DNA from 4 places in the Nonomuraea sp. 3N208 genome. Region 2 is predicted to be linked to each of the others. Evidence: riboswitches for the same ligand, from Rfam matches in the RefSeq annotation. Region 2 holds a riboswitch; each other region holds the start of a gene.
The links. A riboswitch is a leader RNA that binds a small molecule or an ion and turns the genes downstream of it on or off. The one in region 2 is predicted to bind cyclic di-AMP.

Region 1 (2,190 bases), on a different contig from region 2:
GAGAACCGAGGCTCGGAGATCGGCATCACGCTCGCGCACCCGCACGGCCAGATCTACGCCTACCCGTACGTCACCCCGCGGACCAAGCTGCAACTGGGCGCCGCCTCTCGCTACAAGGGGCACCTGTTCGCCGACGTCCTGGCCGCAGAGCGGGCCGCCGGCACGCGGGTGGTGGCGGCCAACGAGTTGTGGACGGCTTTCGTGCCCGCCGCCGCTCGCTGGCCGTTCGAGGTGCACATCTATCCGCACCGGCAGGTGCCCGACCTGGCGGCGCTGACAGAGGCGGAGCGGGCCGCGTTCGCGCCGCTCTACACGTCGGTGCTGCGGGCCTTCGACGGGCTGTTCGGCGTCACGATGCCCTACATCGCGGCCTGGCACCAGGCACCGGTACGACGGGACCGTGAGCTGGCGTACCTGCACCTTGAACTGTTCAGCATCAGGCGTGCACCGGAGAAGCTGAAGTACCTGGCGGGGTCGGAGTCGGCGATGGGGGCCTTCGTCAACGACGTGCTACCGGAGGAGGCCGCACGCATGCTTCGATCACGAGTAGATCACTAATAGATTTCTACTTAAGGTCGCATGACCCGTGATCTACCACTAATATCCCGATAAGCACCGGCCGTAACGGCCGTTGCCCGCCTAATCCCGGGCGTGTTGCCCGGGAGCCGGGGACCCACCGCACTTGGGGTGAATCCACTTCGGTGGTAGGGGCCTCCCATGCCCGAACCCGTCAGCTAACCCGGCCGGCAGAGGGAGAGGAACATCTACGTGGCGGCTTCGTCCCCCGCGAGTCTTGCCATCGGCCTCATCACCGCCGCCGCCGTCGCCTTCTTCCCGGCGACCGCGGCGTCGGCGGCCCCCAAACCGACGGAGTCCGAGCTCCGCGCCCAGCTCAAGAAGCTCAACAGCAAGATCGATAAGCTCATCGAGCAGTACAACCTCAAGCGCGTCGAGCTGGCCAAGGCCCAGCAGGCCGCCAAGACGGCAGATGAGCGCCTGGCCACGGCGGAGCAGACGCTGACCGCGGCCCAGCAGCGGGTCGCCGAGATCGCCAGGCTCCGCTACCAGAACGGCAACCCCCCGGTGCCGGGATTCATGATGCCCGCGAACGGCGGCAGCGCTGCCGTGCTCAACCAGCTGACCGCCGAGCAGCAGGCGTTCGTGCTGGGCGTGGCCAAGGCCCGCGACGACAAGGAGAAGGCCGCCGAGGAGGCCGCCGCGCTGGCGGCCGAGATCCGCAAGGACGCGGCCGAGGTGGACGAGCAGCGCGACGAGGCCGAGGACGTCATCGAGGACATCAAGAACAAGCTCGAGGACCTCGTGCCGTTCGGCACCGGCCGCAACTCCGACGGCAGCTGGGCCCCCGAACTTCCCACCGGAGCCGACAACATCACCCCCCGGACCCAGCTCATGCGCGAGCAGGTGCGGAAGAACTTCTCGCTGCCGTACACGGTGGGTTGCTTCCGCTCAGGCTCAGGCGGCGAGCACCCGCTCGGACGCGCCTGCGACTTCATGATGAGCACCGGAGGCTCGATGCCGACGGCCGCGAACCTCGCACTCGGCGACCGGATCGCGGAGTGGGCGATCAAGAACACGGACAAGCTCGGGATCAAGTACGTGATCTGGAAGCAGCGCATCAACCATGGCTCCGGCTGGAGCACGATGGGGAACCGCGGCAGCATCACCGAGAACCACTTCGACCACGTGCACATCTCCATGCACTAGAAGTGCCGCAGGGTCAGGGTTGTGCGCCCGCGGCAACGGCAGCGCGGACAGCGACTTGCACAGCCGGGCAGGCCGGCCCGCCTGACGAGGGCGGGATGGTTCCGCGATCCCGCCCTCAAGACGGAGGCGGAGACCTGCCCCCTGACGCCCTCATCCGCAACGTAAGGGACGAAGCAGTGCGCGAAGCCGTCTACCGGCTGCTCCAAAGCACACACCGGGCCGAAGGTAAGGTCAGGGCTCGTGATTGACTCCCGTACCCCGCCACCCCTCACCGGTGATGAGCTGACGGTGCTCAACAACTGGCTCGAATGGCACCGCGCCACCCTCGCCGTCAAATGCGCGGGCCTGTCGGACGAGCAGCTGCGCCTGCGTTCCGCCGCGCCTTCGACCCTGTCCCTCCTCGGCCTGGTCAGGCATATGGCGCACGTCGAACGCGCCTGGTTCCGCCGCGTGCTGAACGGCGAG
Region 2 (2,190 bases):
CAATAGTGCCCGTCAAGTGCGAAGATTCTTGCGCTTGACGACCTTTCCAGGATGCGTTTACCGTCTGCGAGACGAGCGGCTTTGGCCCGTTGTGAGGTCCGAGTTCTGCTGTTGGGGGGGAGGGCTCCCGATGGATGTGCTCACTGAAGGCGTTGAGCTGAGCCACGCGGATCTGGCGTTGCTGGCGGAGCTGGCCAAGGGGGTCACGGTAGATCGCGTGGGGAGACGTCTGGATATCAGTGGGCGGACAGTACGCCGGCGGTTACGGGGCATCTGCGACCGCATCGGCGTGGCCACGGCCATCGAGGCCGTGGCCTGGGCAGCGCGACGACAGCTGATCTGACGAACTAGTCGGCGATGCGCACCGCGCCGGCGTACGGCCGGTTCGCGATCGATGCGATGTGCACGACATCACCGGTTCGCGGGGCGTGCACCATCATGCCCCCGCCCAGATAGATGCCGACGTGGTGCAGGTCGCTGTAGAAGAACACGAGGTCGCCCGCGCGTAGTTCGGACTTGTCGATGTGCCGGCCCGCGGTCCACTGGTCGCCGGTGTAGTGCGGCAGCGAGATGCCCACCCGCTGGAAGGCCGCCATCACCAGGCCGGAGCAGTCGTAGGAGTTGGGGCCTTCGGCGCCCCAGACGTACGGCTTGAGCTGCTGCGTGAGCGCCCACCTGGCCGCCTGGGCGGCCTTGCCGTTGCCGGGGATCGGCAGGTTGATGCGTACGCGGGAGCCGGCCCGGCCGGCCTCGCCCATGGCCCGCCTGAACAGGTTGCTCTCGGCCTTGGCCACCAGTTTGGTGATCTTGTCGCGCTTGCTGTCGAGGTCCGCGACGATCTTCTGCAGGTCCTCCATGCGGGTCTTGGCGCCCGCCCTGGCGCGGGTGGCGGCGTCCATGGCCTTGGCAAGCTGGTTGACCTGCTCGCCCTGCTGCTGCTCCAGCGCGTACGTGGTCGCGGCCTGGTCGAGGAACTTCTCAGGGTCGGTGGAGGCCGTGAACGCCAGCGCCTTGCTCAGACCGCCGGTGATGTAGGCGTTCTGGGCGAGCATGGCGGCTTTGGCCCGCTTGGCGGCGAGGTCGGCCTCGCTGTCCGCCAGCGTCTTCTGAGCGGCGTCGGCGGCCTTCTGTGCGACCTTGTACTTCTCCCGCTGGCCGTTGTACTGCTCCGTCAGCGTCTCGATCTCGACATGCAGCTTCTCGACCTGCTCGGAAAGCTCCTTGAGTGAGGGCTTCGGGTCCGCGGACGCTGGAGCGGCGACGGGGATGGCGATCAGGAGCGCGGCCAATGTGATGCTCATCACGCCGAGGCGGCGTGAGAGCCGGGCCCGTTCCGGAGGGCGGGCATGCCTGCCCGCCGACTTCCCCCCACGGCTCAGCGTGCGCTTCACCAACCAGCTCCTCTCATTGACGCCTACCGGGTTAGCTGACGGGTTCGGGCCGGAGCAGCCCTACCGAAGAACTCGGATTCACCCCAGTGGTGGCGTGCGGAGCTCGCCACCGGTGGGTCCCCGGCTTCCCATGCGAGAATTTGGCGTGTCCCCCGCGCGCGACACGCGGGGAACGTCGTCGCTGGACACTAATGCACTCCGGGTTCGTGCTCAACCAGAACTGCTCGATCTGTAGAGGTTTCACAACTGCCGGGTCACAAGGTGATCTCGTGATCAACCGTGCAGAAGAGACTTTATGTCCTCTTTGTCATTACTTCTGCCGAACGCCAGAAGTAGCCGGGCTGGGACCCATGTGGCTCCTGGCATGTCACAGGATGGGGCCAGACGTGGGAGTTAGGGCCGAGCCGTAATGACATCTGTACTCTGGAGAGCCATGGAGCAGGTGGCCGAACTGACGACGCCGGAGACCGCGGTGGTGGTCCGGCGTGCCCGCACGCCCGACGTGCGGCGGATCAGGCGCCTGGTCGACACTTACGCGGGCGCCGGTCCCCGGCTCCTGGAGAAGGCCACGGTGACCCTCTACGAGGACGTACAGGAGTTCTGGGTGGCCGAGCTCGGCGGGCGGGTCGTCGGGTGTGGCGCGCTCCACGTCCTGTGGGAGGACCTCGCCGAGGTTCGCACGGTGGCCGTCGATCCCGAGTGTCGGGGCATGGGAATCGGCCACCGGATCGTCTCCGCGCTCATACGGCAGGCGAACGATTTGGGGCTGCGACGTGTATTCTGTCTCACTTTTGAGGTC
Region 3 (2,190 bases), on a different contig from region 2:
CGGGTTCGGGCGTGGAAGTGCCCTACGGGGCGCTCGTGTTGAGCGCGCCGATTCACCCCAGAGAATTGGGTCCCCGGTTCCGCGTGATCGCGAATTCGGCGGCCGCGTCCCTCACGAATCTGAATGTCCGTGCTGGTGAGACGCGGTCTCGGCAAAACGAAGGGCGCTAACGCGGCATGAATCTTGCCTGGCGTACGCCCTGAGTCCTTAAACGTAAGCGAACGGCATAGAAAGATGCAAGCGAGGTTCGGGCGCCGGCAACAGGATCCCCTATGACATAGGCGATTGCGGGCAGAATTCTTTACCCAACTCCGGGCGGGGTTTACCAAACGCGCCGGCGGCTGCGACCTCCGTCCGACCGGCCGCAATAGCTTGCGATCAAGGTGACCCTGTGAGCACTGTGCGCCTCGTCCACGACTCGGGGAATGAGTTGCGCCTCGTTTGCGCTATCCATGGGGAGATATATACCTTTTGCGTAATCGCGGTATACGTCGTGGAGGGCTCTCGTCCGCGTCGTTGCCGTTTTGTTGACCGGATCGTGCGCGTCCCGAGGGGATCCCTGGGGATGACGTTCGGCCGCCGAATCCGCGCCTCGCGGAACCGGGGACCCATCCTTTCGGGGTGAATCGCACGCAACCCAGGCTGCGCGCGTAGGGCACTTCCACGCCCGAACCCGTCAGCTAACCCGGTAGGCGGTATGGAAGCAAGGAGTCAATGCCCCATGCTCAAGCCCCGGCTTGCCGCAGTCGTCCATTCCCTCAAGAACCGTCGCGACTTTCCCTCCAAGAAGCTCAGTCTCGCCCTCGGTGGCGTGATCCTGGCCGGAGCCACCGCCCTCACGGGCGTGGTCGGCACGGCAATCGCCTCATCCCCTGAGCACAGTCCTGTGCACGAGGCTCAGCCCGCGTCCGAATCGCTGGCCTTCGGCCTGGACATCTCCAACCACGAGCCGCTCTACGACTGGTCCGCGAGCTCGGCCCAGTTCGGCATCATCAAGGCCACCGAGGGCACGAGCTTCCGCGACGCCTCGTTCGCCAGGCACTGGCGCGAGCTCGACAAGAAGCAGATCGTGCGCGGCGCCTACCACTACGGGCACCCCGGCAACGACCCCATCGCCGAGGCGGAGCACTTCCTGTCCGTGGTGAACTCCCAGCCCGCCAAGCACGGCGACCTGCTGGTCCTGGACCTGGAGACCACCGACGGCGAGTCCGTCGACGAGGTCAACGCCTGGGCCAAGGCGTGGTTGTCGCACGTCAAGGCCAAGACCGGGATCAGCCCGATGTTCTACAGCGGCTGGAACTTCGCCGACACCTACGGCAAGGGCCTGGCCGAATACCCGCTGTGGGTCGCCCACTACAGCAAGCCCAAGGGTGCGGTCACCCCGCCCGCCGACTGGAAGTCGTGGACCATCCACCAGTACACCGACGTCCCCGTCGACGAGAACGTCTCCGCGCTGACCCCCGAGGAGTTGCGTGACCTGGGCCGCCCCGCCGCCTGACGCCCGCCTCCCGACCCAAAGCTCCTCGCGCCGCCTTCGGCTCAGGGACGGATGAGGACCTTCAGCGCCTCGCGGGCGGCCATCGCGCGATAGCCGTCCGCCACGTCCTCCAGGCCGATCGTGCGGTCGAAGACCCGGCCCGGGTCGATCGTCCCGTCCAGCACCTCGGGCAGCAGTTCCTCGATGTAGGCCCGGGCCGGGGCCACCCCGCCGGTGAGGGTGAGGTTGCGCAAGAATTCCGGAAATCCCATCGGCACCTCCTCGTACTGCGGCACACCGACCCGGCTCACCGCGCCGCCGGCGCGGGCCACGGCGAAGGCCGTCTCGATCGCCTCCTTGGTGCCGACACACTCCAGCACCGCCTGAGTGCCGTCGCCCCCGGTCAGCTCGCGTACCCGTTCGATGCCCTCACCGCCACGCTCGGAGACGAGGTCGGTGGCGCCGAACTCGCGCCCCAGAGCGGTGCGGGCCTTGTGCCGGCCCATGAGCACGATGCGCTCGGCGCCGAGCCGCCTGGCGGCGAGCACCGCGCACAGCCCGACCGCGCCGTCGCCGATCACCGTCACCGAGGTGTGCGGCCCGACCCCGGCCGTCACCGCGCAGTGGTGGCCGGTAGGGAACACGTCCGACAGGGCGAGCAGGGACGGCAGCAGCGGGGAGTCCTCCCCGACCGGCAGTTTGACCAGGGTCCC
Region 4 (2,190 bases), on a different contig from region 2:
CGCCGCACGGCCGTCACCACCGCGCTGGCCCGTCCGGCGACGGAGGCCGAGCTGGCCGACTACCTGGACCCGTGGCACGACGCCCGGGTGCGACGGTCGTGGATGGCGCTGGCCGGCGCCGCCGACAGCCGCTACACGCTGGACCTGGTGCCCGCGCTGCAGGCCGACGGGACGCCGAAGCTGCTGGTGTGGGGCGAGGACGACACCTTCCAGGAGGTCCGGCACGCCGAGCGTTTCGCCGCCGAGATGCCGAACACCTCCCTGGTCCGCATCCCGCGCGCCGGTCACATCCCAATGGAGAACGACCCGGCCGCCGTCGCAGCCGCTCTGGCGCGGTTCTTCCTGGACTGAACCCCATCTGCCTCAGCAGGGGCGCGCGTTCGGCTCAGGGTCGGGCCGTGAACGCGGCGAGCGCGCGTCCCGCGTGGGGATGCGCGCTCGTGCGGGCGCAGGGATCGTCAGGCGGCGTACTCGGGGTAGCCGTAGCCGACGACCTGCGACTTCGGCCGAGTGCGCTCTTCGACCTTGCCGTTGCCGGTGTTGCCCTCGATGGTGGAGATGGTGCCGTCCTGGTTGTCCTTGACGACGAACCCGACGTGCTTGATGTCGCTGATGTCCTTGCTGCCGTTCCAGGAGAAGAACACGACGGCGCCGGGCCTGACGTCGGTGCCGAAGCGGTTGTTGGCCTTGAACCACTTGGCGTGGGCGACGGTCCAGGCGTCCCAGCCGACCTGCGGGCGGGCGCCGGTCTGCTCGCCGACCCAGGAGACGAACATCGCGCACCAGGCGGCGTTCAGGTAGTGGGCGCGGCTGCCGCCGTCGCGGGCGATGGTCTCGGCGGCGCGCTGGGAGTTGGCGTACCACTGCTGGTACTTGGTGCCGCCGCCGGCGGCGTTCTCACTGGTGCCGACTTGGGACTTGGCCAGGGCCAGGACCTGGGCGGCGGTGACATTGATCTTGGTCTTGTCGGTCGCCGCGGCCTTGATGCCGGCCTGTTCGGCCTTGGAGGCGACCGGCTGCTTGTCCGTCGCGGCCGACGCGGCACCTGTGACGTGGGCGGTGAACGCAGCGGCGAGGACGGTGGCGCCGAGGGCGGCGCGGGCGATGTTGATCTTGTTGGCAGCGAAAATGGGGTGCTTGGCCATCGAGGGGTTACTCCTTGCTTCCATGCCGCTTACCGGGTTAGCTGACGGGCTCGGGCGTGGAAGCTGCCCTACGGCACCGAAGTGCCGATTCGCCCCAAAGGACATGGGTCCCCGGTTCCGCGCAAGGCGGATTCAGCGGTCACAGGACTGTCCTGTGATGTTTCGTGCGATGGTCGGACGTGTCCGGACAAACCGGACGCATGCCGCAAGATGCCCCATAAGGTAATACATGGGGCAAGGGGATTACAACTGCCTAAAGGCCCAGCTAGGCAAGTTGCCTGCGAGCGTCGGCAAGAAGCCCCATCATGGCAAGGGACTCGTCAAGCGGCATGATCGAACTTTCGGTCCTGCCTTCGGCCGTCGCGGCACGGACTTCGCGGAGCTCTCCGGCGTACCCGTTGTCGGCCGGATCGAGCACGTGCTCTTCCGGCTCCATGGAGGGCCCGGTGAGGAGAATCCGCTGCGGCGCCCAGAACGGAGCCTGGATGTCTGCCCGCATCTGACTGCCTACAACGCTGGCATCGTTCGGGTAATTCCCGAGCAACGAGGTCGCCACGAGAGCATGCCTGCCGCCGGGATAGAGCAAAACGCCGGCGGTCTCCGCGTCCACCCCGTTCGGGGCCAGGGAGCCGGTGACACGCAGGCCGGAGGGCATGCCGAGGAGCAGCTGGGCCAGCCCGAACGGGTAGATCCCCAGGTCGAGCAGTGCGCCGCCGCCCAGCTCGGGTGCCCAGAGCCGGTGGGCGGGGTCGTAGGGCAGGGTGAAGCCGAAAGAGGCCTGCACGGACCGGATCTCGCCGAAGCGCTCATCGGAGGCGATCTTCTGGATGAGGGGGTTGAACCTCATCCACATGGCCTCCATCAAGAAGACGCCTGCCTCGCGTGCCAGGCGCACCATCTTCTCGGCGTCGTCCACGGTGGCGGCAAGCGGCTTCTCGCACAGCACGGCCTTGCCGGCGGCGATGGCGGCCTCGGCGACCTGGAGGTGCTGGGCGTGCGGAGTGGCCACGTAGATCGCGTCCACGGCCGGGTCGGCGCACAGCCG

Region 1: another riboswitch for cyclic di-AMP. It lies ahead of ACTWPT_RS36280 (coiled-coil domain-containing protein); the one in region 2 lies ahead of ACTWPT_RS20115 (NlpC/P60 family protein).
Region 3: another riboswitch for cyclic di-AMP. It lies ahead of ACTWPT_RS58680 (glycoside hydrolase family 25 protein); the one in region 2 lies ahead of ACTWPT_RS20115 (NlpC/P60 family protein).
Region 4: another riboswitch for cyclic di-AMP. It lies ahead of ACTWPT_RS31245 (CHAP domain-containing protein); the one in region 2 lies ahead of ACTWPT_RS20115 (NlpC/P60 family protein).

What each region holds. Positions count from the first base shown of each region.
Region 1 covers NZ_JBQQBR010000028.1:12,699-14,888, reverse strand. Annotated here, with positions in the region: gene galT (galactose-1-phosphate uridylyltransferase) at 1-558, shown strand, start outside; cyclic di-AMP (ydaO/yuaA leader) riboswitch at 627-763, shown strand; gene ACTWPT_RS36280 (coiled-coil domain-containing protein) at 769-1,725, shown strand; gene ACTWPT_RS36275 (DinB family protein) at 1,966-2,190, shown strand, end outside.
Region 2 covers NZ_JBQQBR010000012.1:177,618-179,807, reverse strand. Annotated here, with positions in the region: gene ACTWPT_RS20120 (LuxR C-terminal-related transcriptional regulator) at 131-343, shown strand; gene ACTWPT_RS20115 (NlpC/P60 family protein) at 348-1,301, opposite strand; cyclic di-AMP (ydaO/yuaA leader) riboswitch at 1,397-1,547, opposite strand; gene ACTWPT_RS20110 (amino-acid N-acetyltransferase) at 1,825-2,190, shown strand, end outside.
Region 3 covers NZ_JBQQBR010000089.1:14,626-16,815, reverse strand. Annotated here, with positions in the region: cyclic di-AMP (ydaO/yuaA leader) riboswitch at 1-111, opposite strand, end outside; cyclic di-AMP (ydaO/yuaA leader) riboswitch at 568-710, shown strand; gene ACTWPT_RS58680 (glycoside hydrolase family 25 protein) at 722-1,498, shown strand; gene ACTWPT_RS58675 (zinc-binding dehydrogenase) at 1,540-2,190, opposite strand, start outside.
Region 4 covers NZ_JBQQBR010000022.1:147,413-149,602, forward strand. Annotated here, with positions in the region: gene ACTWPT_RS31240 (alpha/beta fold hydrolase) at 1-351, shown strand, start outside; gene ACTWPT_RS31245 (CHAP domain-containing protein) at 459-1,145, opposite strand; cyclic di-AMP (ydaO/yuaA leader) riboswitch at 1,157-1,293, opposite strand; gene ACTWPT_RS31250 (Gfo/Idh/MocA family protein) at 1,411-2,190, opposite strand, start outside.